Regions from separate parts of the Collinsella sp. AF38-3AC genome, predicted to be linked through region 2. Evidence: riboswitches for the same ligand, from Rfam matches in the RefSeq annotation. Region 2 holds a riboswitch; the other holds the start of a gene.
What was found. A riboswitch is a leader RNA that binds a small molecule or an ion and turns the genes downstream of it on or off. The one in region 2 is predicted to bind thiamine pyrophosphate.
Positions count from the first base shown of each region.

Region 1: it holds a riboswitch for thiamine pyrophosphate, as region 2 does, so the genes downstream of both, thiC (phosphomethylpyrimidine synthase ThiC) here and thiM (hydroxyethylthiazole kinase) in region 2, are expected to answer to the same signal.

Region 1 covers NZ_QROM01000013.1:5,316-20,577, reverse strand. The annotation lists gene DW029_RS07960 (inorganic phosphate transporter) at 1-223, opposite strand, end outside; gene DW029_RS07955 (hypothetical protein) at 473-811, shown strand; gene DW029_RS07950 (Bax inhibitor-1 family protein) at 894-1,589, shown strand; gene DW029_RS07945 (TIGR02452 family protein) at 1,728-2,864, shown strand; gene DW029_RS07940 (SGNH/GDSL hydrolase family protein) at 2,940-3,599, shown strand; gene DW029_RS07935 (pentapeptide repeat-containing protein) at 3,685-4,290, shown strand; gene thiD (bifunctional hydroxymethylpyrimidine kinase/phosphomethylpyrimidine kinase) at 4,352-5,182, opposite strand; gene thiC (phosphomethylpyrimidine synthase ThiC) at 5,364-6,698, opposite strand; TPP riboswitch at 6,690-6,806, opposite strand; gene DW029_RS07920 (hypothetical protein) at 6,869-7,390, shown strand; gene DW029_RS07915 (YaaA family protein) at 7,430-8,239, opposite strand; gene DW029_RS07910 (aminopeptidase) at 8,343-9,740, opposite strand; gene polA (DNA polymerase I) at 9,907-12,657, shown strand; gene DW029_RS07900 (Cof-type HAD-IIB family hydrolase) at 12,936-13,763, opposite strand; gene DW029_RS07895 (argininosuccinate synthase) at 14,317-15,262, shown strand, end outside.
Region 2 covers NZ_QROM01000009.1:4,387-19,648, forward strand. The annotation lists gene DW029_RS06645 (LysR family transcriptional regulator) at 1-80, opposite strand, end outside; gene DW029_RS06650 (DMT family transporter) at 199-1,110, shown strand; gene DW029_RS06655 (KUP/HAK/KT family potassium transporter) at 1,251-3,500, shown strand; gene bsh (choloylglycine hydrolase) at 3,580-4,545, opposite strand; gene DW029_RS06665 (peptide deformylase) at 4,789-5,208, opposite strand; gene DW029_RS06670 (NCS2 family permease) at 5,404-6,717, shown strand; gene DW029_RS06675 (alpha/beta hydrolase) at 6,855-7,520, shown strand; gene DW029_RS06680 (uracil-xanthine permease family protein) at 7,582-8,916, opposite strand; gene DW029_RS06685 (5-methyltetrahydropteroyltriglutamate--homocysteine S-methyltransferase) at 9,039-10,172, opposite strand; gene DW029_RS06690 (LysR family transcriptional regulator) at 10,329-11,225, opposite strand; gene DW029_RS06695 (HAD-IIB family hydrolase) at 11,236-12,144, opposite strand; TPP riboswitch at 12,206-12,316, shown strand; gene thiM (hydroxyethylthiazole kinase) at 12,368-13,207, shown strand; gene DW029_RS06705 (thiamine-binding protein) at 13,211-13,552, shown strand; gene DW029_RS06710 (thiamine phosphate synthase) at 13,549-14,244, shown strand; gene DW029_RS06715 (patatin family protein) at 14,345-15,214, opposite strand.

The DNA.
Region 1 (15,262 bases), on a different contig from region 2:
CGTTAAAGTGCGTCATGATGAGCACGCCGAGGAAGTTGAATGCGGCGCTCATGAGAATGGCAGCGCGGGCGGGCATGCAACGCGTAGTGACGCAGGTCGCGATGGCGTTGGGCGCGTCGGTCCATCCGTTGACGAAGATGGCGCCGAGCGCGAGAATCACGGTGACGGCAAGGACTGGGTTCGACACAAGCTGGCCGAGGAAGGTTGAGAACGTTACGTCCATATATGGGCTTTCTCGAAGTTTACAGACACGTTACAAAAACATGATAAATCGTATCACCTCCTGCGGGTTTCTTTACCGAGTTCTGATGGGAGAAGTGAATTTTTGGGTACTAAAATTGAATATTAGCCCTGTTGACCTCCGGTGTTCTTTTTGCTAACACGTCGTGCGGACGTGTGCATGCGGTCCGACACGCCAAAACCACAGCCTGTTCGCTTTACAATATGCAAACATGCGTTCGATAATAGGGGCATGGAATATCGACAGACAGATGGCAAAACTCGGCGCGTGCACAAGCAGTATGTGGACGTCGTGGCTCGCATCCTCGCGGGCGGACAAGTCGTGCCGGTCACCGTCTGCTGGGTTGACGGTCGCTGCTTTACGATTGACGAGATTGTCTCGACCACTGGGTTTGGCCTGACGGTTCACGGCATTCGTACGGCAACCTATAAGGTTCGTTTTGGCGGTCATGCGACCGAGTTGTATCTGGAGGACCAGGCGCGCGAACGGCCGGACGGCTTGCAGACCCACGTGATGCGTTGGTGGGTCTGGGCGTTTGACTGCACGCTCGAGGGTGGGCGCCGCAGGTAAAACGTGTGGCATTTGGGTACAATGGCAGAAATCTTGTCGCTTAAGGCGCTGCTGTCGCGGCGCTATCTGAAAGGACGAAAGCATGAATGATATCCAGGGCTATCAGAACGGCCCCATCGAGACCGGTGCAAGCCGTGCCAAGGAGATGTCGCCGCGTGCGTACAACCTTGTCATGTCCGCCCTGATCTTTTTGGGCTTTTGCGCCATGGGTGCCGGCGCCTACTTTACGAGCACCATGGCGTTTGCCCGCATGATGATGAGCGGCGCCGCTTTGCCGCTGGTCTTTGGCTCGTTTATTTTGACCATCGTCGGCATTGTCATGATGTCGGCTGCCGCGGGCAAGCAGTCTGTGGGCCTGTCGCTCACGGGTTACGTGATCTTTGCGAGCACCTTTGGCCTGACCGCGTCGTTTGGCCTTGCCAACTACGACCTGCCCACCATCAACACCGCCTTTATCGCCACCGCCGCCATTACCTTTGTCTTTGGCGCGCTGGGCGTGACCTTCCCCAAGTTCTTCCAGCGTGTGTATGGCATCGGATTTGGTATTCTGCTTGCCATCATTTTGGTTGAGATCGTGCTGATGTTTATGGGCGTTTCGCAAACCATCACCGACCTGATCGTGATTGTGGTGTTCGCCGGCTTTATTGGCTACGACACCTATGTGGCCACGACGGTGCCGCCCACGCTTCCCAATGCGGTGCTCATGGCGTCCAACCTGTTCGTGGATATCATCAACGTGTTCCTGCGCATCCTGAATATCCTTGGTCGTCGCGACTAGCGGCGAGTTGCAGCGGTGCTTGCCGCGCGCGTAAATCAATGCGAAAGGCGGTCCTTCGGGGCCGTCTTTTTTGTACGCGGCGGGGTATCATGGATGGGAAAAAGCCGATAACGGCAGCGACAGGAAAGGTGACCACTTATGGCAGACGTCGACAACAGGAACCGTAACCGCAGGACCGGCCGCGCAGGGCAGCCCAACCCCAAGCGCGAGGCCCGTGCCAAGGCCGCCGAGCGTCACGTGGCAACTGTGTCCGAGGCGTGTGCCAAGGATATCGAGCGCTCGCTTGCCGGCGTGCGTGAATTCGACGGTATGCCTGCCGGTTTTGTCGTGGCGATGAAGGCCAAGGCCCAGGCGGCTGCGGCTGCCGAGGAGCAGGTTGCCGGGGTTGTGGAGGCTGACGCTGCCGAGGTCGAGGCCACCGAGGTCGCGCCCGTCGAGACCGAGGTCACGGACGATTCTGCGCCTGCCGAGGAACCCGCAGAGACCGAGTCCGCGCCTGCCGAGGAGCCCGCTCCGACTCTGCCCGAGGTCACCGTGCTTGATGCCTCCGCCACGCAGGCCATTCTGGACAACGGCCGTGGCTATGCGCAGTTCTGCGACATGGCAGTGCTCGCCTTTGCCTCGTTCACCAACCCGGGTGGCGGCTACATCCAGGGCTATCTGGGCCAGGAGGCTACGCTCTGCGCCGATTCGTATCTGTACAACGTGCTCGACAAGCAGCGCAAGTGGTACGGTGAGAACCGTCGCCGCAATATCAACTGCGAGCTCTACCGCAACCGTGCGCTGGTAGTGCCTGCGGTGCGTTTTGACCGCAACCACGTGCATGCGTATGCCGACGTGATCGTTGCCGCCGCGCCCAACGTTAAGCGCGCCCGCCAGGAGTATCGCGTGAGCGACGATGCTCTGCTGGATGCCCTGCGCGACCGTATCCGCTTTGTACTCGCCATCTGCGACGAGTTGGGTCGCGAGAAGCTCGTGCTGGGCGCATGGGGCTGCGACAACAACGGCTTTGACGCCGAGGCCGTGGCTGAGCTCTTCCGCAAGGAGCTCGCATCGGGCGACTTCAAGGTCAAGCAGGTCTTCTTTGCTGTGCCCTCTACGCGCTGGGACGAGGACTTCGCCAAGTTCGAGCACGTGTTGGCAAACTTCCCCGAGCGCAACGAGGAGTCCTATGCCCAGGTTGCCGCCCGCGCTGCGGCCGCCCGTGCCGCCGAGCAGGCTCGGGCCGCTGCCGAGGACGATGAGGATGACGACGACTGGCGCAAATACTTGTAAACTGTGCGCGTGATGCGACATGCCGAGCCGACGTGGGCTGCTCCCGTCGGCTTTTTATTGAGTGGGGAGCTTACGATGAAAAACGTTCTATGCTTTGGCGACAGCAACACCTATGGTTACGATCCGGCTGGTATGCGCGACGGCACCGCGGTGCGCTATGCGCAGGATGTGCGCTGGTGCGGCGTGGCGCAGCGTGACCTGGGCGAGGGCTGGCATGTGATCGAGGAGGGGCTCAACGGCCGCACGACGGTGCGCGACGATATGTGCCACCTGGACACTAACCTCAACGGCATTCGCGCGCTTCCGATGCTGCTCGAGGCCCATAAGCCGCTGGACGCCATTGTGATCATGCTGGGCACCAACGACTGCAAGACGGTCTTTAACGTGACGGCTTCCGATATAGCCCGTGGCGCCATGGCGCTGATTCGCGCCGTCCGCGCGTTTTCGTGGACCGACGCTGCGCCTTGTCCGCGCATTCTGCTGATGGCTCCCATCAAGATCAAGCCGCAAATCGCCGATGTGTATATGACCGATTTTGACGAGCATTCCGTCGAGGCCTCGGAGCATTTTGCCGAGTACTACGCGCACGTAGCCGAGCAGCTTGGCTGCGACTTTTTGAATGCCGCCGACTTTGCCGAGCCGGGCGATATCGACTATCTGCATATGATGCCCGAAAGCCACGAGAGCTTGGGACATGCCGTGGCAGCCAAACTCCAAAAGATGCTCGGTGAGTAGCGCAGCCCCAAACCACCACAAAGGGGACAGGCACTTTTGTGGTGGTTTTGCCCGGGTAAACGAGCGGCTTGGCTGCCACATGGGCATGGATGAGCTCATTGACCTGTTTGCCGAGGGGGATGAGCTTGTCTCCAATACCGCTTTTGAGGAGCTAGAGCTCGCCTATGACGTGGCGAACGGTGCGACCTTTGACGGCATCGTGTTCCGCTCCTGCGTATTCGATGGCGTCGATTGGAGTGGTTCGACGTTTCGTGACGTCGTATTTCGCGGTTGTCGCTTTATCCGCTGCAATATGGAAGGCTGCTGGCTCAACCGATGCGACTTTGTTGATTGCTCGGCGCCGGGGCTCAACTTGGTCAAGGCGCGCCTGTCGAACGTTTCGTTTGCATCATGCGACCTGAGCTACGCGAACCTTTCGGAGGGACGCATTGGCCCCATCACGGCGTGCGATGTGCGCCTGACCGAGGCGGCGCTCCAGGGGGCCAAGCTGGGGCAGCTGCGGCTGGATAGCTGCGACCTGACACGAGTTGATGTGTTCAAGACACCGCTGTGTGGTGTTGATGTATCGCGCTGCACGTTTGAGGCTCCCGTTGTTTCGGGCGACTACCGTGAGTTGCGAGGCCTGACAGTCAATGCCGAACAGGCGCTCGCGCTTTCGGGCTTGCTCGGCATCCAACTCGCAGACGATTAAGTGGTAAAAGAAAAACCACCACAAAGGTGCCTGTCCCCTTTGTGGTGGTTTTGCTGCAGGGCTAGTAATTCCACATGTGGTTGACGGGGCCGGAACCTTTGCCCATGTCAAAGCCGGCGGCGAGGGCGCCCGTTAGGTAGGCCTTGCCGGCGTTGACGGCGTCGGCAAGATCCATGCCCTGGGCCAGCGCGCAGGCGATAGCGGACGAGAGCGTGCAGCCGGTGCCATGCGTGTTGCCGGTCTCGATGCGCTTGTGACGGAACCATGTGGTGAGCGGATCGCCCAGGTGGTTGCCCTCGTCATCGAGCGGCGCGGGCTCCGCCAGCACGTCGTTGGCCTCGTTGACAAGATGTCCGCCTTTAACCAAAGACGCGCATCCAAAGCGGCGGGTGAGGAGCATGGCGGCATTTTGCTGCGTGCGCTCGGAATCGACCTCGTAGTCGAGCAGTGCCATGGCCTCGGGGATATTGGGCGTGATGACGGTCGCCAACGGGAACAGGCGACGCGTGAGCGCCTCGGCCGCATCCTCGGCAATGAGTCGAGCGCCCGAGGTGGCTACCATGACGGGGTCCACGACCACGTTCGTTGCGTTCCAGGCGCTCAAGCGGTCGGCGATGACTTCGATAATCTCGACAGAAGAAACCATGCCGATCTTGACGGCGCTCGGGCGGATGTCGTCAAAGACGGCGTCGATCTGCGCGGCGACGATATCTGGCGAGATATCCTGCACGGCGGTGATGCCCAGGGTGTTTTGCGCCGTGATGGCGGTTATGGCCGTCTCGGCATACAGACGGTGCGCCGTAATGGTCTTGATGTCGGCCTGAATGCCGGCGCCACCGCTGGAATCGGATCCTGCGATGGATAGAACGGCAGGTACCTTGCTGCGATCCATGTTCGCTCCCTTGCTCGGTCGGATTCAAATGGCTCTTCTGCCTGCATTATAAAGATGCCCGGGCCGGCTGTATGCCGGTCCCGGGCGGGCGGTGCAATCTTTACGCAAATGCAAGAAAATGTTCACACGTCAACAATTGACAGGTACCAGCTCGCCGCCAGAAGCGGCCGCGGCGACAGGGTTAGTCCTCCATGCCGAGGTCGATTGTCGTGCCCTCGAACACCTTGTTGACAGTGCGAACGGCGCACATCTTGCCGCACATGGTGCAGGTGCCCTCGGTGGCGGCGGGGGATTCCTCGTAGCGCTTCTTGCCGGTGACCGGGTCGAGGGCGCACTTCCACATGGCGTCCCAGTCGAGCTTGCGGCGTGCCTGACCCATCCTGTCGTCCATGTCACGGGCGTGCGGTACCTTCTTGGCGATGTCGGCGGCGTGTGCGGCAATCTTGGTGGCCATGAGGCCATCGAGCACATCCTGAGCGTTGGGCAGGCACAGGTGCTCGGCCGGCGTCACGTAGCACAAAAAGTCGGCACCCGAGCTCGCGGAGATGGCGCCACCAATGGCGGCGGTGATGTGGTCGTAGCCCACGCCGATATCGGTCACCAGCGGCCCCAGCACATAGAACGGGGCGTTGTGGCACAGGCGCTTCTGCAGCTTCATGTTGGCAGCGATCTCGTCGAGCGCCATGTGACCCGGACCCTCGACCATGACCTGGACGCCGGCGGCCCAGGCGCGCTTGCACAGCTTGCCCAGCTCGATCATCTCGGCGGTCTCGGTTGCGTCGTTGGAGTCGTAGAGACAGCCCGGGCGGCAGGAGTCGCCGAGCGAGATCGTCACGTCGTATTCGTGGCAGATCTCGAGCACCTCGTCGTAGAACTCGTAGAAGGGGTTCTCGTTACCGGTGACCTCCATCCAACCAAACAGCAGCGAGCCGCCGCGGCTGACGATGTTCATGAGGCGGCCAGTCTCCTTAAAGGTCTTGATGACCGACTTGTTGATGCCGCAGTGGATGGTCATAAAGTCCACGCCGTCCTCGGCATGCGCGCGCACGACCTCGAGCAGATCGTCCTTGGTCAGCTTGACCAGCGGCTTTTCCATGTAGCCGATGGCATCGTACATCGGCACCGTGCCCACCATGAGCGGCGTCTCGTCGATGAGCTGCTGGCGGAACTGGCGCGTCTTGCCCGAGTTGGAGAGGTCCATAATGGCGTCGGCGCCAAAGTCCTCGGCGATCTTGACCTTCTTCCACTCCTCGGCGGCATCGGCCTTATCGCCCGAGATGCCCAGGTTGACGTTGACCTTGGTGGACAGGCCCTCACCGACGCCAAAGGCGCGCATGCCTTTTTTGATATGCACGATGTTGGCGGGGATGGCGATGCGGCCGTCGGCCACGCGCTCGCGGATGTACTCGGGGTCGCGATGCTCGCGCTCGGCAACCTCCTTCATCTGCGGCGTGATCTGCCCGGCGCGGGCGAAGTCGATTTGCGTGACGAGCTTGGGCTCGGTCTGTGTGCTCATTGGCACGGCTCCCTTCGTTGGCATTACCCATATCAGGTTTGCGGGTCAGGGCGGGCGCGCCCAATCTCAGCCTGCCGTCTTGTCCTGCAAGCCCCCCGTTATGTCATGGGCTCAAGTATAGCCTGAATGGGTACGATTGGGCCAACGAGCGTGCTTGCGGGGAGGCGAACATGGAAGACAAGCATCTATATCGAGAGACGCAATGGGATGTATCGGCCGAGGAAAGCCGTGCGCACCATGGCCTTGTCGCGATTGGTTTTGCGGTGCTTGCCGTGCTGGTGATTGCCTTTTGTATCTGGACGTTTGGTGGTCGCGGCGGCGCTGCATGGGAGTTCGAGGTTGATGATAGCCTACCGATTATGACGGTGAGGAGTACTGGCGGTAATGCCAATACGCTCGCCGTTCCGGGCGATTATTGGTACCCGCGCGATGAGTTTGTGCAGTTGCAGCTGAGTGGTGGGTCCATTCCAGGTGAAGAAATCGAACGCGTGACGTTTGATGCGGCGCTCAAAACGCTGACGGTGAAGCTCAAAAATCAAGGAGACGTTCCCACGACGATGGATATCGCGCTGACGGAATGGCGCCTGGAGCCCCCGTCGGGCGTCAAAGTGTCCGAGGTGGAACACGTCAAGATTGCCTATCAGGACGGCTCGACAAATGAAATTGCCAAAGCCGACGGCTTGGCGGAATAGACGCCGTGCCTAGGTAGCACATTCAAAGTAGCGGTGGTCCTACAAGGCCTGTTCGTTCAGGAAGACCAAAGTGTTTTTATTTGAAAGCTCGGGAAAGTGACGATAACCAACGTCGAACGCGGTGAGCCCGCTTACATCCTCGAGCTTGTTTTCTGCCATCCACCGCACCATGGAGCCGCGCGCCTTTTTGCTGGCGGTCGACTGTTGGATGGGCTTCCCGTTGCGGATACCCTCGCCAAAGAGGCATGTGACGGCCGTGGCGTCGCCCGCGAGGTGGGGCAGAACGGCTTTGGCATACTCTACGCTGGCGAGGTTGACGATCGTGGTGTTTGAGTCCGCCGGGGCGATAGCCCGCGCGAGCTTGTCGCTCCAAAACGCGTAGAGGTCTCGGGCATCGTCAACGGCGAGCTTCGCGCCCATCTCCAGCCGATACGGTTCGACGGCATGAAAGGGACGAACGCACCCGTAGAGGCCGGAGAGGATCCATAGATGGTCTTGTAGCCATGCGAGCTGCGCGGAATCCATCACCTCGGGCGCCATACTCTGGTATTGAATGCCGTGATAGGACATGACGGCAGGGGAGAGGTGACGGGCGAGTTCGGGATTGTCGAGATCGCCGTTTTTCAGGATGGGCCCGAACTCATGCAGGGTGTTGAGGCAAGGCCCCAGCAGTTTGTCACTCACGTTCCATAGCGCTTGCAGGCCGCCGCTGCCTTCATTTCGTTCGATATCTAGCAGTGCGCAGTGGAGGCGAGCCGTCTCGTGCGCAAAAGGTGGAATGCCCATGACTTCAAAAGCATCTTGGGCCGCGCGCATCTGCTTGGCGGGCGAAATGATGATCTGCAGCATGGACTCTCCTCTGCCAAAAAGGAAGTTGCGGTGGAATACAGTCTGTTTGGGCCGTTTATGGGCCAGTTTAGTCCGTATTTCACCGCAACTGATGAAGGGCTGGTTAGGCGCGCTCGATGAAGGCCTTGTAGCCGCGATAGGCCTCGTAGATATCGGCCTTGTTGGCGACCTCCCACAGGGCGTGCATGGACAGGACGGCAACGCCGGAGTCGATGACGTTCATGCCATACTCGGCCATGATGTAGGCGATGGTGCCGCCGCCGCCCGCGTTGACGCGGCCGAGCTCGCAGGTCTGGAAGTCCACGCCGGCCTCGTCCATGATGTCGCGGATGAGGGCCACATACTCGGCGTCGGCATCGTTGGAGCCGCCCTTGCCGCGGCTGCCCGTGTACTTGTTAAAGCACAGGCCGCGACCCATAAAAGCTGCATTCTTAGTCTCGAACTTACCGGCATAGCCCGGGTCAAAGCCAGCGGACACGTCAGAGGAGAGCATGCGGCTGCGGGCGAGTGCGCGGCGCAGGGCCAGTGGGCTGCTCTCGCCGGCGAGCGTCATGATCTCGGCGACGGTGTTCTCGAAGAAGCGGCTCGTCATGCCGGTGGCGCCCACGGAGCCGATCTCCTCCTTGTCGACGATGAGCGTGATGCTCGTGCGCTCGACGTCTGCCACGTTGATCTGAGCGAGCATGGAGGGGTAGGCGCAGACGCGGTCATCGTGGCCATAGCCCAAAATCATGGAGCGATCGAGACCCATGTCGCGGGCGGGGCCGGCGGGCACGACCTCGATCTCGGCGGAGAGGAAGTCCTCCTCCTCGACGTCGTACTGCTCCTTGAGGATATCCAGGAACATCTGCTTGACGGGCTCCTTGGGGGCGTCCTTGTCGTCCTCGTCAAACTTGACGGGGCGGCCGCCCACGATCACGTCGAGGATCTCGGCGTCGACGGCGTCCTTGGCGGGCTTGGCCATCTGCTCGCTCGAGAGGTGGATCAGCAGGTCGGAGATGGTAAAGACCGGGTCGTCGGCCTTGTCACCGATGTTGATGTCGACGGTGGTGCCGTCCTTTTTGCAGATGACGCCTACGAGTGCGAGCGGGGAAGCGACCCAGTGGTAGCTCTTGACGCCGCCATAGTAGTGCGTGTCGAGGTAGGCCATGTCGCCGGCCTCGAAGGCGGGATTCTGCTTAAGGTCCAGGCGCGGCGAGTCCACGTGGGCGCCCAGGATGTTAAAGCCCTGCTCGAGCGGGGCGGTGCCAAGGTTGACGAGCATAAGGTCCTTGCCGTGGTTGGCGGCGTACACCTTGTCGCCTGCCTTGAGCTTGCGGCCCTCGGCGATCACGGTCTCCAGGTTGACGTAGCCCGCCTCCTCGGCCATCTTGATGCCGGTCTTGACGCACAGGCGCTCGGTCTTGTTCTCGCTCAAAAACTGCTTATAGCCGCGGCAAAGCTCCTCGAGCTCCTCGATCTGCTGTGGCGTGTACTTTTTCCATGCGCAGGGACGCTCCATGACGCAGGCTCCTTTCGGATCGATCGTGCTGGTTAATGTACCGTGAGCCATCGTATCATGCGCGGGCGCGCGGTGGCGGAGGAGCTTGATGTGCGGTGGCCGCGAGGCGGGGAGCGTGTAAACTGGTGGGAGCAAATCGTGCCCAGCCCAAAGCGAGGTATTCAATATGTCTGACAAGCGCCGCACCTTTGCCGTTATCGACGGCAACTCGCTCATGCACCGCGCCTTCCACGCCGTGCCGCCTACCATGAACGCGCCGGACGGTCGCCCCACCAACGCGATCTTTGGCTTTCTGAACATGTTTCTCAAGATGATCGACGCCTTTAACCCCGACGGTGTGGTCGTGGCGTTTGATAAGGGCAAGCCGCGCGTGCGCATGGAGATGCTGCCGCAGTATAAGGCGCAGCGCCCGCCCATGGACCCCGACCTGCACGCGCAGTTCCCCATGATTAAGGAGCTGCTCGCTGCGCTCAACGTGCCGATTTTGCAGTCCGAGGGCTGGGAAGGCGACGATATCCTGGGCACCATGGCGCGCCTGGGCGAGGAAGCCGGCTGCGACATGCTGCTGGTGACCGGCGACCGCGACATGTATCAGCTCGTGACCGAGCACGTCAACGTGGTCTCGACCCGCAAAGGCCTGTCCGACGTGGCGATTATGACGCCCGAGAGCGTGGACGACCTGTATCACGGCATTACACCGGCGCTCGTGCCCGATTTTTACGGCCTGAAGGGCGATACGTCCGACAACATTCCCGGCGTGCCGGGCATCGGCCCCAAAAAGGCGAGCGCGCTTATCGCGCAGTACGGCAGCCTGGACGAGGTTATCGCGCATGCCGACGAGGTCAAGGGCAAGATGGGCGAGAACCTGCGTGCGCATATCGACGATGCGCTGCTGAGCCGCAAGGTCGCAACCATTCGCACCGATGCGCCTGTCGAGCTCGACTTTGACGCAACGTCCTTCCCGGCGTTTTCTGCCGACGAGGTGTCCGCGGCGCTGGGCACGCTCGGCATCACGGCCATGCAGAACCGTTTCCTCTCGCTGATTGGCGCCGAGGGTGGGGCTGCGGGCGCTGCCAGCACGTTTGAGCTGCCTGCCGTTTCGCGTGCCGCCTCCGGCGATGCCGAGGCGCTTGCTGCTGCCGCCGCCGAGGTCGCTCGCGCGATTGATGCGGGCGAGTGGATTGCCGCTGTGGTGGACGATGACAAGGAGGAAGGCGCACTTTTTGGCCTGACGCGCACGCTGTGGCTGGCGACGTCCAAGGGGCTGTTTGCGCTCGAGGAGGGCGACGGCGGTGCGCCTGCCGAGGTCGATGGCTTTAACGTTGCCCATGGCGTGATCGCCGGCGTGCTCGCGCGCCTGTTTATGGAGGGCCGCGTGGCGAGCCCGGACATGAAGGCGCTGCTGCACGAGCTTTCGCCCATCGATTCCTCTGAGCCCGAGCTCATGGATCCGCTGGCCGTCGATTCCACGCGCATCTTCGATACTGTGGTCGCCGCCTATCTGTTGGATTCCGACCGCTCCGAGTTTGATGAGGCGTATCTGGCCGATACCTATCTGCAGATGACGCTGCCTGCGGCGCGCGGCGCGGAGGGTGCTGGCGAGGACGCTCCTGCGCCTGCTGCCCGCACTGCGGCCCTGACGCTGGCGCTCGTGGCGCCGCTGCGCGACCGCATGGCCCGCGAGAACGCCGCCAACGTGTTCGATGGCATCGAGATGCCGCTCGTGCCGGTGCTTGCCAAGATGGAGCGCGCGGGCATGCTCGTGGACCCCGATCGCCTGCATAGTCTGTCCGAGGGTTTGGCGACCCAGATTGCCGAGGTCGAGCGGAGCATTCGCGACCTGGCCGGTGACGAGGCCTTTAACATCGGCAGTCCCATGCAGCTCTCGCACGTGCTGTTTGACGTGATGGGCCTTCCGACCAAGGGCCTCAAAAAGACCAAGCGCGGCTATTATTCGACCAACGCCAAGGTACTGAGCGACCTTGCCCGTGACCACGAAATCGTGCGTCTGATCTTGGACTGGCGTGAGAAGTCCAAGATCAAGTCCACCTATCTGGACACACTGGGCCCGCTGCGTCGCGGTGACGGTCGCGTGCACACTACGTACAACCAAACCATCACGGCGACGGGTCGTCTTTCCTCGAGTGACCCGAACTTGCAGAACATCCCGACGCGCTCGGAGCTGGGCCGTACCGTCAAGACGGCGTTTTCGGCAGGCGAGGGAAGCGTCTTTTTAGCGGTGGACTACTCGCAGATCGAGCTGCGTCTGTTGGCGCATCTCTCGGGTGATGAACACCTGGTGCGTGCCTTTAACGAGGGCGAGGACTTCCATGCCGAGACAGCCGCGCGCGTGTTTGGCGTACCGGTGTCCGAGGTAACGCCCGATTTGCGCAGCCGCGCCAAGGCCGTGAACTTTGGCATCGTGTACGGTCAGCAGGCCTACGGCCTGTCGCAGTCGCTGCATATCTCGATGGCCGAGGCACGCGACATGATCGACCGCTACTACGAGGCATATCCGGGCGTGCGCACGTTCCTCGACAACGTGGTGGCACGTGCCAAGCAGACGGGCTACGCCGAGACCATGTACGGCCGCCGTCGCCATATTCCTGAGCTCAAGGCCAAAAACCCGCAGCTCCGCGGCTTTGGTGAGCGCACGGCCATGAACCACCCCATGCAGGGAACCGCGGCCGACATCATCAAGATCGCGATGGCCCGCGTAAGCCGCCGCCTGGAAGAAGAGGGCTTTGCCGCCCACATGATTCTGCAGGTACACGACGAACTGGACTTTGAGTGCCCCGTCGACGAAGTCGAGCGCCTCACCGCCATGGTCCGCGACGTCATGGAGCACGTAGTAGACCTCCGCGTCCCCCTAATCGCCGAAGCTTCGACTGGAGTGACCTGGGCAGACGCCAAGTAAGGGCATGACCACAATTCCAAAGTAATACAAAATCAGAAGGACGCCCCTCATCAACAAGGAGCGTCCTTCGTTCAATAAAAATCAGCCAAAGTATCTAGGCGCCAAGACGTCATCCAAGCGGCAAGCAAGTCACCGCAGGACCTGGCCGGGCGAGGCGGGTAAGTTTTTCGTAGATTCCGCACGAGCCGGAAAGCACTTAATGTGCTTTCCGAGCGAGCCCAGGACCTGACCGAACGAAAAACTTACCCGCCTCGCCCGGCCAGGTCCGACGAGCCACGTTAACGAGCCGCCAAGATGGCATCGATGAGCGTCAGTACGCCCCCGTCGTTGTTGCTCGGAATGCGCCACTTAGCATGCGCGTTCATATGCTCCTCGGCATTGTCCACGATAAAGCTGTGACCGACACGCTCCAGCATGGGGATATCGTTGTAGGTGTCGCCCACGGCGGCGGCATCGGCGATGTCGATGCCCAGTTGCTCGCACAGATGCGCCACGCCGGCGCCCTTGTCGACGCCTAGGTTCATAAAGTCGATCCACTCGCGACCGGCATTGGTGACATAGAGCTGGTCACAGAACGCGGGGTTATAGGTCTCGCGGAACGCGGGCTCGGCATCGTAGGCAGGGAAGAAGATCGAGATCTTGTTGGACTCGAGATCGAGGCCCTCAAAGGTGTCGACGTAGTTGATCGTGTTGTAGTAGACGCTGATCTCGTCGTGATACTGGTGGTCGCGGGCGAGCACATAGAACTCGTCGTAGCAGCACAGTACGGGAACGGCGCGCGAGTCCTCCGAGGCACGGGCAAGCACCTGCTGATACAGCTCCACGTCGATGTTGCTCTTATAGATATAGTTGCCGCGATAGATGACGCAGGCACCGTTGTCGGGACAAAACGCGAGTCGGTTCTTGATGCCCTCGAACATTTCCTCGAGTTTGGGGGCGGGGCGTCCGCTGGCGGGGCAGAATACGATACCGGCATCGGCGAGCTTGTCCAGACGCTCATCGAGGCCCTGGGGCAGCACGCGCTCGTCAGTGAGAAGCGTCTTGTCCATATCGACGGCGAGAATCTTAATGTTGCCGATATTGGCATCCGATTCGTAAGTTTGCATAAAAACGCGCCTTTCGTTTCGAAATTGTTTCAGACGTTATAACCATCAACTGGTAGTCGGGCGTATTTTCGCAGGATTGGCGCGTATTTGCACCATGATTCACAAAGTAATGAAAAAACTTTTCAGAAATTTGAATTTGTCGCTTGTGAAGCGGGCACTTTAGCGTAATATGGCGACCATCGAAAACGGAGGCGGAAAAACAGCCGTTTACCGAGGAATAGGTACCGTTTACGATATATGAATTGCGCCCGGCGATAAGCGAAAGGAGAGGCAGATGCAGTTCGTACAGATCATCACCACTGCAGACTATGCCATCCGACGCCAGCGCGCAATTTCCCGACGACGATAACAATCGTCTCTGTCCGCATGGGGCGAAATGCTCCAACAGAGTCATTTTGAGGTCGTTGGGTTTTAGCACGACATAGACGCATGTTTCTAGGGCATGTTGTGCTGCTTTTTGCTATTTAACCTGATATTGCACGGTTTTTGACCTCAGAGTGACTTGCAACTGACCGATGTTCTAACTAGCTACCAAGGGCGAAAGGAAACAGCCATGAGCAAGGAAAAAGTCGTTCTCGCATATTCCGGTGGTCTTGATACATCCGTATGTGTCAAGTGGCTCCAAGACGAGAAGAATCTTGATGTCGTTTGCGTCTGCGGCAACGTGGGCCAGGAGGAGACCGGCCTGGATGCCAAGAAGCAGAAGGCTCTCGACCTGGGCGTTCTGGACTGCCAGGTGCTCGACCTGCGCGACGAGTTCTCCGATGAGTTCCTGACCAAGGCCATCGCCGCCAACTCTATGTACGAGAATAAGTACCCGCTGCTCTCCGCTCTGTCCCGTCCGCTGCTTGCCAAGAAGCTCGTCGAGGTCGCTCACGAGTTCGGCGCCACCTATGTCGCCCATGGCTGCACCGGCAAGGGCAACGACCAGGTCCGTTTTGAGGCCGCCGTCAAGGCCCTCGACCCTGAGCTCAAGGTTATCGCCCCGGTTCGTGAGTGGGATCTGAAGTGCCGTCCGGACGAGGTCGCCTATGCTCACGCTCACAACGTGCCGGTTCCCGAGGGTGCCAACGACAACCCCTATTCCATCGATGACAACCTGTGGGGTCGCGCCATCGAGTGCGGTCACCTGGAGGATCCCTGGAACGAGCCGCTCGACGATGCCTGGGTTATGACCAAGAACCCCGAGGACACGCCCGACACCCCGACCTACACCGAGATCGAGTTCGAGGCCGGCAAGCCCGTTGCGGTTGACGGTAAGAAGATGAAGCTCTCCGAGATCGTCATCGCGCTCAACAAGATCTCCGGCGACAATGGCTTTGGCCGTCTGGACCTGGTCGAGGATCGTCTGGTTGGCCTCAAGAGCCGCGAGTGCTACGAGGTCCCCGGCGCCCTGACGCTCATCACCGCCCACAAGGCGCTCGAGGACATCTGCGTCGAGGGTGACCTGCTCAAGACCAAGATCAAGCTCGAGCAGGATTGGGCCACCGCCGTGTACA
Region 2 (15,262 bases):
AGCCGCTCGGCGGCGCGCGTAAAACTGCCGGCGCGCACGGTCTCGAGCAGCACCTGCATCTTTTGAATATTCGTTTCCACGGCACCCCTCCACCTTTACATGAGTTTTTGTCATGTTATCCATGCATTATATTCGCTTTTCTTCTATAGCCACCTCACCCATAGTGAACATGTTCGGATATAAAGGGGACGGAAGCACATGAACAACGGACTGTTTACGTACTTAGCAGCATTGCTATTGTTTGGCTCCAACGGCATCATCGCCGCTGCCATCGCGCTGCCGAGCTCCGATATCGTGCTGCTGCGCACCTTTCTGGGAGCCCTCTCGCTTGTCACCATCCTCGTTATCACCCAACGCCATAAGCTGCAGGCGCCATCTCGTCCCCGCGAAGCCGCAGCACTCCTTCTCTCGGGAGCCGCGCTGGGCGCCAGCTGGATTTTTCTGTTCTGCGCCTACCAGACGATCGGCGTCGGCGTATCCTCGCTGCTGTACTACTGCGGCCCCATCATCGTCATGGCCCTCTCGCCGTTTATCTTTGGCGAAAAACTGACCGGCAGCAAAATCGCCGGCTTTATCGCCGTCGCCTGCGGCGCTTTTCTCATTGCAGCGCAAGGTCTCGGCGGCAACATGCCCATTGCGGGCATCGTCTGCGGCATCGCCTCGGCATTTTGCTATGCGCTGATGGTCATCGCTAGCAAGGGTGCGCCACACATCGAGGGTCTCGAGAACTCCGCGCTCCAGTTGAGCGCCGCCTTTGTGACCGCGCTGGTCCTTACGCTCGTCACCCAAGGCGCTCCCTCGTTTTTCTCCCCCGGCATCGCCGCAGGCATCGATTGGCGCGCCGTCGCTATGCTCGGCGTCGTCAACACCGGCATCGGTTGCCTGCTCTACTTTAGCGCCGTCGCCAAGCTGCCCGTGCAGACCGTCGCGGTTGTCGGCTACCTCGAGCCGCTCTCGGCCGTCGTGTTCTCCGCCGTCCTTTTGGGTGAAGTTATAACGCCAGTCCGCCTGATGGGCGCCGCACTTATCATCGGCGGCGCGATTTTTTGCGAACTCGCTGGCAAGCGCGCAAGCGCCAAGGCCGGTATCGCCCAGACAGTACGCGCTTAAAAGCCCCTGTTTTGAAATACTACCTACGTACATAAATAATCCCCAGCTGGGGATTATTGTCTAAAAATACCCGATGTGCCAAACTGCTCTTGTATGTATAAAGACGGCATAAAAGTTATCTGCTCAGGACAGATAACCGGATGTCTAAGGGAGTCCACGTGGCACACAACAAGTTGGAGGCAAACCTCCAAGACCAGCGCGGGCAAGGCGGGCACGGAGCCATCCCCCTCTCCGCTGGCATGCTTCTCGTAACGCTCGGCGTCGTCTATGGCGACATCGGCACGAGCCCCATGTACACCATGAAATCAATCGTCGCCAACAACGGCGGCATCGGTACCGTCAGCGAGGACATGATCCTGGGCGCGCTTTCGCTCGTCATCTGGACCATGACGCTCGTGACCACGGTCAAGTACGTGGTAATCGCCATGAAGGCCGACAACCACAACGAAGGCGGCATCTTCGCCCTGTTCAGCCTCGTACGCAAGGTGGCACCATGGCTGATTCTGCCCGCCATGATCGGCGGCGCGGCACTGCTTGCCGACGGCATCCTCACCCCCGCCGTCACGGTCACCACAGCCATCGAGGGTCTGCGCACCATCGAATGGGGCCATGCGCTGCTGGGCGACGGCCAGACCAACGTCATCATCATCACCATCATCATTATCTGCGGCCTATTTGCCATGCAGCGCGCCGGTACCTCGTCAATCGGCAAGCTCTTCGGCCCGCTCATGACGCTGTGGTTCCTGTTCCTGGCAGGCGCCGGTCTGTTCAACATGCTCGGCAACCTGTCCATCTTGCGCGCGCTCAACCCCATCCGCGGCATTATGTTCCTGTTCTCGCCCATCAACCATTCGGGCATTATGGTGCTCGGCTTTGTCTTCCTGTCGACAACCGGTGCCGAGGCACTCTACTCGGACATGGGCCACGTGGGCAAGGCAAACATCTATGCATCCTGGCCATTTGTTAAGGCGGCCCTTATCTTCAACTATCTGGGTCAGGGAGCTTGGCTACTCGCCAATAACTCCAACCCCCAGATGCTCGCGATGGATATCGTCAACCCGTTCTATATGATGCTTCCCGAGCCTCTACGCCCCTTTGCCATCGTGCTTTCGGCCGTGGCGGCCATCATCGCCTCACAGGCGCTCATCACCGGCTCGTTCTCGCTGGTATCCGAGGCAACGCGCCTCAACCTTATGCCGCATCTGCGCATCCACTACCCCAGCGACACCAAGGGCCAGCTCTATATTCCGCTCGTCAACAAACTCATGTGGGTCGGCTGCATCTTTATCGTGCTGCTGTTCCAGAACTCCGAGCGCATGGAAAGCGCCTATGGCCTCGCCATCACCGTGACCATGCTCATGACCACGACGCTTTTGACGAGCTATATCGCCGGCATTCTCAAGCACAAGCTGGGTGCCTGCGTCTTCAACCTGCTCTTCGGTGCCATTGAGCTGTGCTTCTTCGCCTCGTGCCTTACCATGTTCTTTGACGGCGGCTATGTGATGATCTTCCTGGCCTCGCTGCTGTTTGGCCTTATGTATGTGTGGCGCCGCGGCACCGCCATCGAGCGCACGCAGACGATCCTGCTGCCGGTCTCCAAGTACATCGATCAGCTCAACCGCCTGCGCAACGACGAGACCTATCCCGTGCTCGCCGACAACCTGGTGTTCCTCACCAACAGCCCCGATCCGCTCACACTCGACCGCGACGTGCTCTATTCCATCCTGGACAAACATCCCAAGCGCGCCAAGGCATACTGGTTCATTAACGTGCATGTCACCGATGAGCCCTATACGCACGAGTATTCCGTCGAGACCTTTGGCACGGACTTTTTGTTCCGCGTGCGCCTGGACCTGGGCTTTAAGGTCAACCAGCGCGTTAATGCCTACCTGCGCCAGATCGTTGGCGACCTGATGGCATCGGGCGAGCTGCCGCCGCAGCACCACACCTACTCCATCTATGAGACGCGCGGCAACGTGGGCGACTTCCGTTTTTGCATGCTGCGCAAGATGCTCGCCCCCGAAACGGACATCAACCGCAACGACCACCGCGTGATGGCCATCAAGTACGCCGTCCGCCGCGCCTGCGGAAGCCCGGCACGCTGGTACGGTCTTGAGAACTCGGCCATCATCATCGAGTACGTGCCGCTGTTTGCCCGCATGCGCCCGGCCGTTAAGCTCGTGCGCACCCAGGTGCCGCTCGAGGTTCAGATCGAAGAGGCCGAGGAAATGGAAGTCGACATCTTCTCGGACGACTTGGTCAACGGCAACGAGGCCGGTAGGGACATGAACGTCGATCCCACCGAGCTGCTCGAGAGTGTCGCCGATACGCCCGAACAGCAACAGCTCGACGGTCTTGAGAACGAACAACTCAACGACGCCAACTTCTAGCGACGTCACAAATCAACGACAGCGGCCCTGCACCTCACGAGAGACGCAGGGCCGCTTTGCATTGCAGTAAAGCTAACGGCTACGAACGACGCGGCTCGGGAACCACGAGCCTATCGGGGCTCGCGCCCTCGGCATCCATCAGGCTCACGTAGCGAATCGACGGATCCTCATACATCGCATAGTAATAATTGCCCGTGCGCGCGCTAAAGCATCCGGTGTAGATAGTCTTCTCGAACTTGCCATCGCCCATCCTGGACGCCCCCTCAATCATCACCACGCCCTCGAGTGAGCGGAACATGCGGACGACGTTTTCGGCCTCGCTCTCCTTTTGCGGGTAATTGGCATTGAGGTACGCCGCCTTTACAAAACGGCTCGGCGAATAGCAGTCACCGGGAATGCCGCGCATGCCGGCACCCGCGCCATAGGGTTTGAGCTCGGCGCCACGCCATGTCGCCGTCTGCGGAAAATCGCTTGTGGCTGTGATATAGGTGCGCAGGTTTTCCATGTGCCACGGGAAGGTCGGCTGGTTGGCAAGGGTGTCGACCGGATCGTCGTATACATGCAGGCCGTCAGCCATCATCTCGACCACGATGCTGCGCTGGCTGTCGCCGATAATCCAATGGAGCAGCGACACGCCCAGCCCCTCTCCGGCAGATTTGGCGACAATCACCGTGTCGCGCAGCGCGGCCTCGACCTCATCGACCGTCGAGAACGTCGCTGCCACCCACAGGGGAAACTCATAGGCCGCGATATTGGTCTTTCCATCAACCGGGCCCTCGGCATACTCGGCATAGCCGGGGAAGTTAAGCCCCGCCACAGCCAGACCCGCATCGTTACCACAGTCGAAAAACATGGGATAGTTCTTGTAATCGATGCACATGCCGATTACCGCGTGTGCCGCCGACGCATCGTCGATAAACGAATACGGAATGTGAAACCCGCGCGGCATCACACGAACCTGTTGGCCGTAGTCAAAGCTCCAGTCGAGGTTGCGGCCTAGATACATGTGGCCAGAATTATCGGTAAATCGAATGCTCGTGCACATAGCGCCTCCTAGCTCAATGTTCTTACTAAGGTCATTGTCACCAAACAAAGGAGCGCTAAACAAAAAGTCCGGACATGACAACAATGTCATACCCGGACTTTACAAGCAAGATAGACCCAACCAAGTCAACCCCGCAGGTCGTCTAAGGGGTCAAAGTGCCGCAGATTGCCACGAAAGAGGAGCGAAGCGTACTTAAGGTACGCGAGCGACGATTGAGCGGCAAGGTGCGGTGCTTTGGTCCCCTTAGACCAACTTGCCAAGACAGTGATCAATCATGTGTTGGATCATCTGTGCCTCAAAACCTGCGTAGTCGCGGCGGCACTCCTTCATCTTGCCGTCGACGATCTGGTCAAAGGCAACCTTGCACTTGATGTAGCGCGTGGACTTGGTGATCTCGTCGTGCGTCAGGCAGCTCTCCTCCATCTTGCTGGCGCCCAGGCCAAACACCAGACGGGGGTTGTAGAGCACGTGGGGCTCGCCGGCATCGTCCAGATAGACGCAGACCTTCTTGGTGACGCCAATCTGGTTGGCGGCAAGGCAGCCGGCATCCTCGAGCGACTTAATGGTATCGATCAGGTCCTGTGCGACCGACTCGTCCTCGACAGTCGCAACCTCGCAGCGCTGGGACAGGATGACCTCGTCGCGGCAGAGCTCTTTAATCATACGTTCCTCCAAAGAGTTCGTTGTAACCGCTTAAGTATACGGTACCTACACATTTTCATACGAAAAATACCGCACGTCTGCCCCCCAAAGCGCCGAACATCAACATGCGAGGAACACTAACTATAAAAAGGCGATATAGTAAGGAAGTTCGTGTCAATCGGCCTAAACTCGGGGCCGAACAAGGAAAGGGTATGCATGGACGAACTTTTTCACGTCAGTGAGCGCAAGTCCACAATCGGGACCGAACTTCGCGCTGGACTGACAACATTCCTGGCGATGGCCTACATCATCGCCGTCAACCCCGCGGTGCTCTCGGGCGCCGGCATCGATGCGGGAGCGCTCGCCTGCGCCACTTGTCTGGGCGCCGGCATCATGACCATCTGCATGGGCATCTTCGCCAACCGCCCGCTCGCCTGCGCGTCGGGTCTGGGCATCAACGCCATGATTGCGGGCATCACCACCACCATGTGCGGCGGTGACTGGCACGTGGCCATGAGCGTTATCTTCCTCGAGGGTGTCGTCATCTTGCTGCTCGTCCTTTGCGGCCTGCGCGAGGCCATTATGGACGCCATCCCCGTGGTCCTGCGCCACGCCATCTCGGTTGGTCTGGGCATGTTCATCGCCATGATCGGCCTGTGCGATGCCGGCATCATCACCGCTGGCGCCGGTACGCTTGTCGGCCTGGGCGACATCACCTCCCCCACCTTTATCGTCGGCATCATCTCCATCGTCGTGACGGTTGCCCTGGCTTCCCGCAACGTGCCGGGCTCGCTGCTCATCGGCATCATCGTCGCCGTTATCGCCGGTATCCCGCTGGGCGTCACCCATGCGCCCGAGGGCCTTATCGCCCCGCTCGACTTCTCGACCTTTGGCGCCCCGTTTGCCAGCACCGCCGACGGCAACATGGCCATCGTGAAGGTCCTGACCGACCCGATGCTGCTCGTCGTTGCCTTCTCGCTGCTCATGAGTGACTTCTTCGACACCATGGGCACCGCGATGGCCGTCGCCAAGCAGGGCGAGTTCCTAACCGAGGACGGCAATGTCGAGGACATCCGCCCCATCCTGGTCGTTGACTCCGTGGCCGCCGCTGCCGGTGGCTTTATGGGCGTCTCCTCCATCACCACCTTCGTCGAGTCCACCTCCGGCGCTGCCGACGGTGGCCGCACGGGCCTCACCTCCGTCACCACCGGCGTGTTGTTCATCCTCGCCGCGTTCTTCTCCCCCGTCGTCTCCATCGTTTCCAGTGCCGCCACCTGCGGCGCCCTGGTCTACGTCGGCTACCTCATGATGAGCGAGGTCTCCGAGATCGACTGGTCCGACGTGTCGCAGGGCTTCCCGGCGTTCATGATTGTCGCCGGCGTGCCCTTCACCTACTCCATCTCTGCCGGTATTGGCCTGGGCTTTATCGCCTACGTGGTCGTCGCGCTCTTTAAGGGCGAGGCCTCCAAGATCAAGCCGCTCATGTGGATCGCAGCCCTTGCCTTCCTCGTCTACTTCTTCGTGGCGTAACGGCATAGTCTGCTAACGCAAAACAACAAGGCGCGGAGTCGCATCGAGCGGCTCCGTGCCTTTCTTTTAGCGTCTGTCCCCGTACCAGCGTGCGACAATTGAGGCTGTCAATATCACAACACCGAGAGAAGCCTGCCTTGGAAGCACATCATAAGCAGATAACCGTTTATTCAGAGTGTGTGGAAGGCGCGCCCGTCATCTACCTCCCCGTTGCCATGGGCGACGGTAGTGAAGTCTACAAGCGCTGCCGAGAGCTCGACTGCCCGCCGTTCACCCTTGTCGCCATTGGAGGGCTCGATTGGAATCGCGAGCTGAGCCCCTGGGCATGTGACGGAACTATACGAGATGCCGAGCCCTTTGGCGGACAGGCTGCTGGTTTTCTTGACGAGTTGTTGAAGCAGATAATCCCCCAGGCCGAATCATCGCTCCCGCAACCGCCCGCCTGGCGCGGCGTTGCCGGCTACTCGTTGGCGGGTCTTTTTGCACTGTGGGCACTTTGGCAAACAGATGTCTTTGAGCGCGCGGCGAGTGCATCGGGGTCGCTGTGGTTCCCCGGCTTTATCGACTACGCGCGCGAGCGCACGATGACAGCTACGCCCGACGCCACCTATCTGTCGCTCGGTAAAAAGGAAACCAAGACGCCCAACCGCATGATGCGGCACGTACTCGACGATACGCGCGCGATGGAAGAGCTGTTTATCGAGCGCGACATTCCAACAACGCTGGAGCTCAACCCCGGCAATCACTTTGCCCAAACTGACCTGCGCATGGTGCGCGGCATCCACTGGATACTGACGCATTAAAAATGGTGCCCACGCGCATATACGCATGGGCACCATATCTTGTTTTAGCTGAACGCAGCTGCTACTTAGCAGCCTCCTCAAGCTCAGAAGTATCGAACTCAAAATCATTGCCGGGCAGAATCGCATTGAGCACGATACCCACCAGCGAGCCCACGGCAAGACCGGAAAGCGAAATCGTCACGCCGCCCAGCTCCAGCACGATGGCGCCAGCGGTGCTGTACGCAATACCGAGCGAAAGCACAAGCACCAGAGCGGCCACCAGCACGTTGCGGTTGTTCTGGAAATCGACCTGGTTCTCGATGAGGTTACGGACGCCCACAGCGCTGATCATGCCGTAGAGCACGAGCGACACGCCGCCGATAACGCATGCCGGCATGGCTGCGATGACCGCAGCGAACTTGGGGCAGAACGAAAGCACGATGGCACAACACGCGGCAATGCGGATCACGCGCGGGTCGAACACGCGCGTCAGGGCGAGCACGCCGGTGTTCTCGCCATAGGTGGTGTTGGCCGGAGCGCCAAAGAGCGAAGCCAGAATCGTGGCAAAGCCGTCACCGAGCAGCGTGCGATGCAGACCAGGATCGGCGATGTAGTTACGCTCGCAAGTGGAGCCGATAGCCGAGATGTCACCGATATGCTCGATCATGGTCGCAAAGGCCAACGGCATAATGGTGATGATGGCCGTCGTGGCAAGGCCGCTATCGAACTGCGGGCCAAAGAGCGCAAACACGGTGTTGTCCCACACGATGGGCAGACCGACCCACGGAGCGGCGGCAACGCCCGAAAAATCGACCTCACCCAACGCAGCCGCGACGGCATAGCTCACCACGACGCCCAGCAGGATCGGCACGATCTTGACCATGCCGCGGCCCCAAATATTGCATACGACAATGACGGCCACAGCGACAACGGCAACAAGCCAATTGGTCTGGCAGTTGGCGATAGCAGAGCTTGCCAAGATCAGGCCGATGGAAATGACGATGGGGCCGGTCACCACCGGCGGAAAGAAGCGCATAACGCGCTTGGCGCCAAAGGCGCGGAACAGCGCTGCCAGCACCGGATAGAGCAGACCGGCGCAGGCAACGCCCAGGCAGGCGTAGGGCAAAAGCTCGGCCTCGCCGTTGGGCGCAATTGCGGCATAACCGGCAATAAAGGCAAACGATGAGCCCAAAAATGCCGGCACCTTACCGCGCGATAGGAAGTGGAACAGCAGCGTGCCCAAGCCGGCAAACAAAAGCGTTGCCGACACCGAGAGACCGGTGAGCACGGGCACCAGCACCGTGGCGCCAAACATGGCAAACAGGTGCTGCAGACCGAGCAGGAACATGCGCGGGCGGCCGAGCGACGATGCGTCGTAGATGGCATCGCTAACGGCGGGCGTCGAGAGCTGGGACATTGATGTCCTTTCGAATGGAAGGGCGATCGGGCATATCGGATAACCTGCCCGAACGATACGATCCGAACCATTGTACGCGATACGCAGCGCCTCGCACGCGCCGCCGCCTGCGAACGGCATCGTTATTTCCAGACACGCTCCACAATACGCTTGACCAGCGCAATCTTTGCCCACTGCTCGTCCTCGGTCAGCTTGTTGCCAATCTCGCAGCTGGCAAAGCCACACTGCGGAGACAGATACAGGTTCTCGAGCGGCACGTACTTTACCGCCTCGCGGATGCGCTCGACGATGGCGTCTTCGTTCTCGAGCTCTGCCGCCTTGGTGGTCACCAGGCCCAACACGACCTTCTTGCCGGGGGCAACGTACTTGAGCGGCTCAAAGCCACCGGCACGCGGCGTATCGAACTCAAGATAGAACGCATCGACGTTCTCGTGTGCGAACAGGTACGGCGCGATGGGGCCATAGCCGCCCTCAAAAGCATAGGTAGAGTGGTAGTTGCCGCGGCACACGTGCGTGTTAATGACAAGGTCATCGGGCTTGCCCTCGATTGCGGCGTTGTTGAGCGCCACGCCCAGCTCGCTCACCTTTTGCAGGTCAACCGGGCTCATACCGGTCTTAGACACAAAGTCGGCATCGCAATAGATGCCCCAGGTGCAGTCATCAAATTGAATGTTGCGGCAGCCTGCGGCATACAGGTCGGCAATAACGGTGCGGTATGCTGCGGCGATGGCATCGGCGAGATCTTCGTCGGTCTTGTAGACGGCGCGCAGGCTCTCCTGCTGGCCATCGCAGCGGTCGAGCGTGACTTCGGAGAACGTCTGGATCGGCGCCGGAATGGTCTGTCGCGCGACCTGACCCTCCCCCTCGAGCGCCTTGACAAATTTGAAGTGCTCGACGAACGGATGATTCTCGCCGCTAATGGGACCGGTTACCACGGCGGTGTCGGCGGTAGTCTCCTCATCGTGGAACATATAGCCTGTACGCGAGGTGCGACGCTCGACGCCGTTCAGCCCCCACATAAAATCGAGGTGCCAGTAGCTGCGGCGAAACTCGCCATCGGTGATGACCTGCAGGCCGGCGGCCTTTTGCCTTGCCACCAAATCGCGGATGGCATCGTCCTCGACGGCCTTAAGCCCCTCGGCATCAAGCGTGCCTGCCGTATAGGCAGCACGAGCGTCCTTTACGGCCTGCGGACGAAGAAAGCTGCCGACGATATCGGCGCGAAACGGTGCGTTCGGTTGAATCGAAGTGCTCATAGATATCTCCCTTTTGCATTGGTTGCTTTACCGGGACAGAGTATGAGCGTTCATATGGCCATCGTAAAATATACGTTTATAACAGTTTGATATAGATGCTTCCTATGTCACTCTGGACTACCATAAAGGGACTTGAACCGTGGGGAGCACAGCAGCCTAGATATGCTGACGAATCGCGTCGATATAGGCCCGACCGTAGCGCGTGAGCGTCGTGTTCTTGCGCGTGATGATGCCAATCTCCATGTACTCGTCCACGTCGAGCGGAATCGAGATAATGCCGGGGCCGTTGAGCTCGTGGCTAATCACGCCCGAACACACCGTGTAGCCGTTGAGGCCCATGGCCAAATTGAACAACGTCGCACGGTCGCGCACGCGGATATTCTTGCGGCGCTCAAACGTCGAGGTCAGCTCCTCGGAATAGTAAAACGAGTTGTAGCTGCCCTGCTCGTAGGACAGGAACGGATAATCTTCCAAGTCCTCGAGCGTCACGCTGGAGCGGGTCGCCAGCGGATGGTCGGCGCATACAAAAACGTGCGGCGCGGCACAAAAGAGTCCCTCAAACACAAGCTCATTGGCAGCGAGCATACGCTCAATAACCTCGCGGTTGTGCTCGGATAAGTACAGGATGCCCAACTCGCTTTTCATGTGCGCGACATCCTCGATAATCTCGTGGGTCTGCTCCTCGCGCAGGGTAAAGTCGTAGCGCGCGGCATCGAACTCACGGATCACATCGACAAACGCGTTGACGGCAAAGGAGTAATGCTGGCAGCTCACGCTAAAATGCGGCACCTGCTCAGATGCCCCTTTGTACTTGTCCTCGAGCAGATCAGCCTGATCGAGCACCTGGCGCGCATAGCCCAAGAAGGTCTCGCCCTCATCGGACACAATGACACCCTTGTTGGTGCGCTCAAAGATATGCACGCCCATCTCGTTTTCGAGATCGCGAATCGACGCGGTAATCGAAGGCTGCGACACATAGAGGCGACGCGAGGCCTCGGTGATGCTGCCACATTCGGCAACCTTTACAACGTACCTGAGCTGCTGAAGCTTCATGGCTTTCTCCCTAGACGTTCGCGATGCCGAAGTCTGCCGCGTTCATCTGACGCATAAATGACGGCATCTCACCCGTCGCGGCGCAGGCGGCAATCTGATGCAGCGCTGCGGCAACCGCATCATCTGCCGCAGCGCCGATATGCCAGCGTGCGGCAGCCGTGACGGCCTCGTTGGCATTGGCGACCGCAACGGAGTTGGGAACGGCATCGATCATGGGCAGGTCGTTATCGGAATCGCCAAATACGGCCACCTCGTCGGGCGTTAGGCCCAAAGCGCGCGCCAGCTCCAGCGCAGCGCAGCCCTTGTCCCAACCAGCCGGAAGGATGTCGAACAGGCGCACACGGTTGTTGGGAAACACAAGCGAGAGCTCCGGCACCTCGGCGGCAACGCGCTCGCGTAGCTCCGCGAGTTCCTCACGCGAACGGGCGCTCCAGATATTCGCCTTGAACACCGGCGCATCATCGACGACAGGGCGGCACGGGGCCTCTTCGCCCTTGAGCCACGCATTGCCGCCCGATTCCATAGCGCGGCGCACACGCTCGGCATCACGTGTCACGCAATAGGCATCGTTATCCCAAAAGCCATCACCCAAGCTGTATACCTTCAGATAGGTATCGTCGGTTTCTTCTTCCAGATAGGCGGCCAAGCGCATAAGCGCATCGTTATCGGTCGCACGCGAGGCGACCACTTCGCCATCGACAAACATGACCTGGCCGTTGCAGAATGCACCGGTCGAAAAACACTCGGAATGATTTTTAAACATCCAGCCCATCGCAGACGGTTGGCGACCCGAAACCGGACCAAAGTGCAGACCCGCCGCCTGCATGGCATGAATGCCCTCGATGGCATAGTCGCTGGCGCCGTCATGCCCGGCCGGAATCAGCGTATCGTCCATATCGGTCAGCACGAGTTTGATCATAAGGTCCCCCAGTCGTTTTCATCCTAACCATTGTACCGATGCGCTAGTATAGGGAACAACAGATTCGATGCGGGAGTGCCGGCGGTGCAAACCACAAGGCTGAGAGGGCGTGGGGCCCAATCCTTTGAACCTGTCAGTTAATGCTGGCGTAGGGAGCATGCCGCCTTTTTAGGGGCGCTGTCTATGCACAGCGCCCCTTTTCTATGCCAAGGAGGCATGTGCAGTGATCGATTCGGAACAGCTTAAGCAAAACGTGGTCATGGCCGTGGAGGAGATTCGTGCCACCAATCCCATGGCCGGCTCCATCACCAACACGGTAACGATTGACTTTGTCGCCAACGCGCAGCTCGCCGTGGGCGGTTCGGCCGCCATGGTCTATCTGCCCGACGAGGGCGAGGCACTCGTTGCCGGCGGCGGCGCCATCTATCTGAACATGGGCACGCTCTTCCCCATCTACGAGCAGACGATTCCCCGCGCGGCCAAGGCGGCACATGACGCCGGCAAGCCCTGGGTGCTCGATCCGGTGGGCCTGGGCATCGGCAGCCTGCGCACCCAACTGGTAAACGAACTCAAGCAGTACAAGCCCGCCATCGTGCGCGGCAATGCCTCCGAGATTATCGCGCTCGCCGGTCTGTGGGGCCTTGAGGGCGAAGCGGCCGATCTGAGCCGCGTGCGTGGCGTCGATACCACCGACACGGTAGACGCCGCCCGTGATGCCGCCGTGGCGCTCGCCCGCTACACCGGCGGCGCCGTAGTGGTCTCGGGCGAAGTCGACCTGATTACCGACGGCACGACCGTTGCCAAGTCCCACGGCGGCAGCCCACTCATGTCCAAGATCACCGGCTGCGGCTGTTCGCAGGGCGGCGTGCTGGCCGTGTACGCCTGCGCCACCGACCCGTTTACGGCGGCCATCTGCGGCACCGCCGTCTACAACGTTGCCGGCACGCGTGCCGCCGCCGTCGCCGATGCCCCGGCAAGCTTTAAGGTCGCCTTTATCGACGAGCTCTACCGCGCAACCGCCCAGGACATTGCCGATAACCAACTCGAGCTCGAGGAGGCATAAGCCATGTCCAAGCCCGCAACCAATGCCGGCATGAACACACTCGTCGCTGTGGCCATCGCCCCGTGCGGCACCGGCGACGAGCTATCTGCCGAAGTCGCCGAGGTCGTACACGTCATTCGCGAGAGCGGCCTTCCCAACCGCACCACCTCGATGTTCACCGAGATCGAGGGCGACTGGGACGAGGTCATGCAGGTCGTGCGCGACGCGACCTTCGTGTTGGCGAGCAAGGGCATCCGCACCGAAGTCGTGCTCAAAGCCGATATTCGACCCGGATTTACCGACACCATGACCGGCAAACTCGAGCGCATGGAAGCGCAGATCAAAAAGCAGGAGGAAGCACGATGAGCATCCGCGACAACCTTGATATCTCGGCCTACCTGGTACTCGGCCCCGAAAACACCCTCGGACGCCCCGTGAGCGATGTGGTGACCCAGGCGCTCGATGCCGGCTTTACCTGCATCCAGGTGCGCTCCAAGGTGGCAAGTGCCCGCGAGATCATCGCACTGACGGGCGATGCCGCACAGGCCATCGCTCAGGCCGGCAAAACCGGACAGGTCGCTCTGCTGATCGATGACCGTCTTGACTGCGTACTCGCCGCACGCGAGCAGGGCATCGCTGTCGACGGCGTGCATGTTGGCCAGAGCGACATCCCCGTCGAGGTCTGCCGCAAACTTTTGGGCCCAGATGCCATCGTGGGCCTTTCGGCCCGCTGCGAGGAGATGCTCGAGTACGTCAAGACCGCCGACATGAGCCTGGTCGATTACCTGGGCGTAGGCCCGCTCCACGAGACCGAGACCAAGCGCGACTGCGGACGTGCTGCCGACGGCTCCATCATCACCAAGAGCTTTGAGGACCTGGCTGCCCTCCATGCGGCAAGCCCCGTGCCCATCGTGGTGGGCGGCGGCGTCAAAACGGCCGATCTTCCGCAGCTCAAGACCACCGGCGTCGACGGCTTCTTTGTGGTGAGCGCCGTCTGCAGTGCCGACGACCCCTACGCCGCAGCCAAGGAGCTCGTCGATACCTGGCAGCAGGCATAGGCCCATGCCAAGCAGCTGCTCCGCAGCCCCATATCTTCAATAGCGGAAAGCGCATCCCAGTTTGGACGTCCATTTTGGGATGCGCTTTCCGCCGTGGCCCCTACCCCGCCAGATACGCTTCCAGCGCCGGCAGCGTCGCCTCCGCATCGCGACGGCCGATCTGATAGATGCGCTCGAGCTCATCGGGCTCGCGGCACAGCGACGGCACCTTCACCGATTCGCTCGGCCGCACCACAAAGATCTCGCCAGCGGCTTCGCGGCGCGCCAGGTCATCGAGCGTGGCATTGTAGACCTCGTGCCGATGCTCAAGAGCCGCGACAAACTCCGGATAGTGACGATACACGCGACGCAGCATGGGCATCACGCTATTGGGTTGCTTTACAAAGCCCGCCGGCTGCGTCAGCACCACCACGTTGCGGTCATAACCCTGCTCAAACAGCCAAGTGCTGGGAATGGAATCGGCAACACCGCCATCCAAGTACTTACGACCCTCGATGGCAACAGGACGCGTCGCCACGGGAATCGCCGACGACGCCCGGATCCACTCAATATCGCGCTCGTCGCCATAGGGCAGGTCATGGTAGACGGCCTGCCCCGTCTTAAGATCGGTACATACGCACGTAAACCGCATGGGGCAGGCGCGATATGCCTCCAGATCGATGGGATCGCGCTCGATGGGTACCTCATGATAGGCAAACTCGGCATTGAACATATCGCCGGTTCGCAACCAGCTCGTCACGCTCGCATAGCGCTTGTCGGCGCAATAGGCCTTGTTGTAGCGAATGGCGCGGCCGATCTGGCGCGATTTAAAGTTGTAGCCAAACGCCGCGCCCGCCGAGACTCCCACCATATGGTCGCAGGTCAAGCCGTGCTCCATCCATACGTCGAGCACGCCCGCCGTATACATACCACGGTAGCCGCCTCCCTCGAGCGCAAGCCCCACCGTGCGCGTCGTATCTGGCTGTGCCATGCAACCATCTCCGTTCCTGCGTTTTAAACCGGAACAAGTATACCCGTC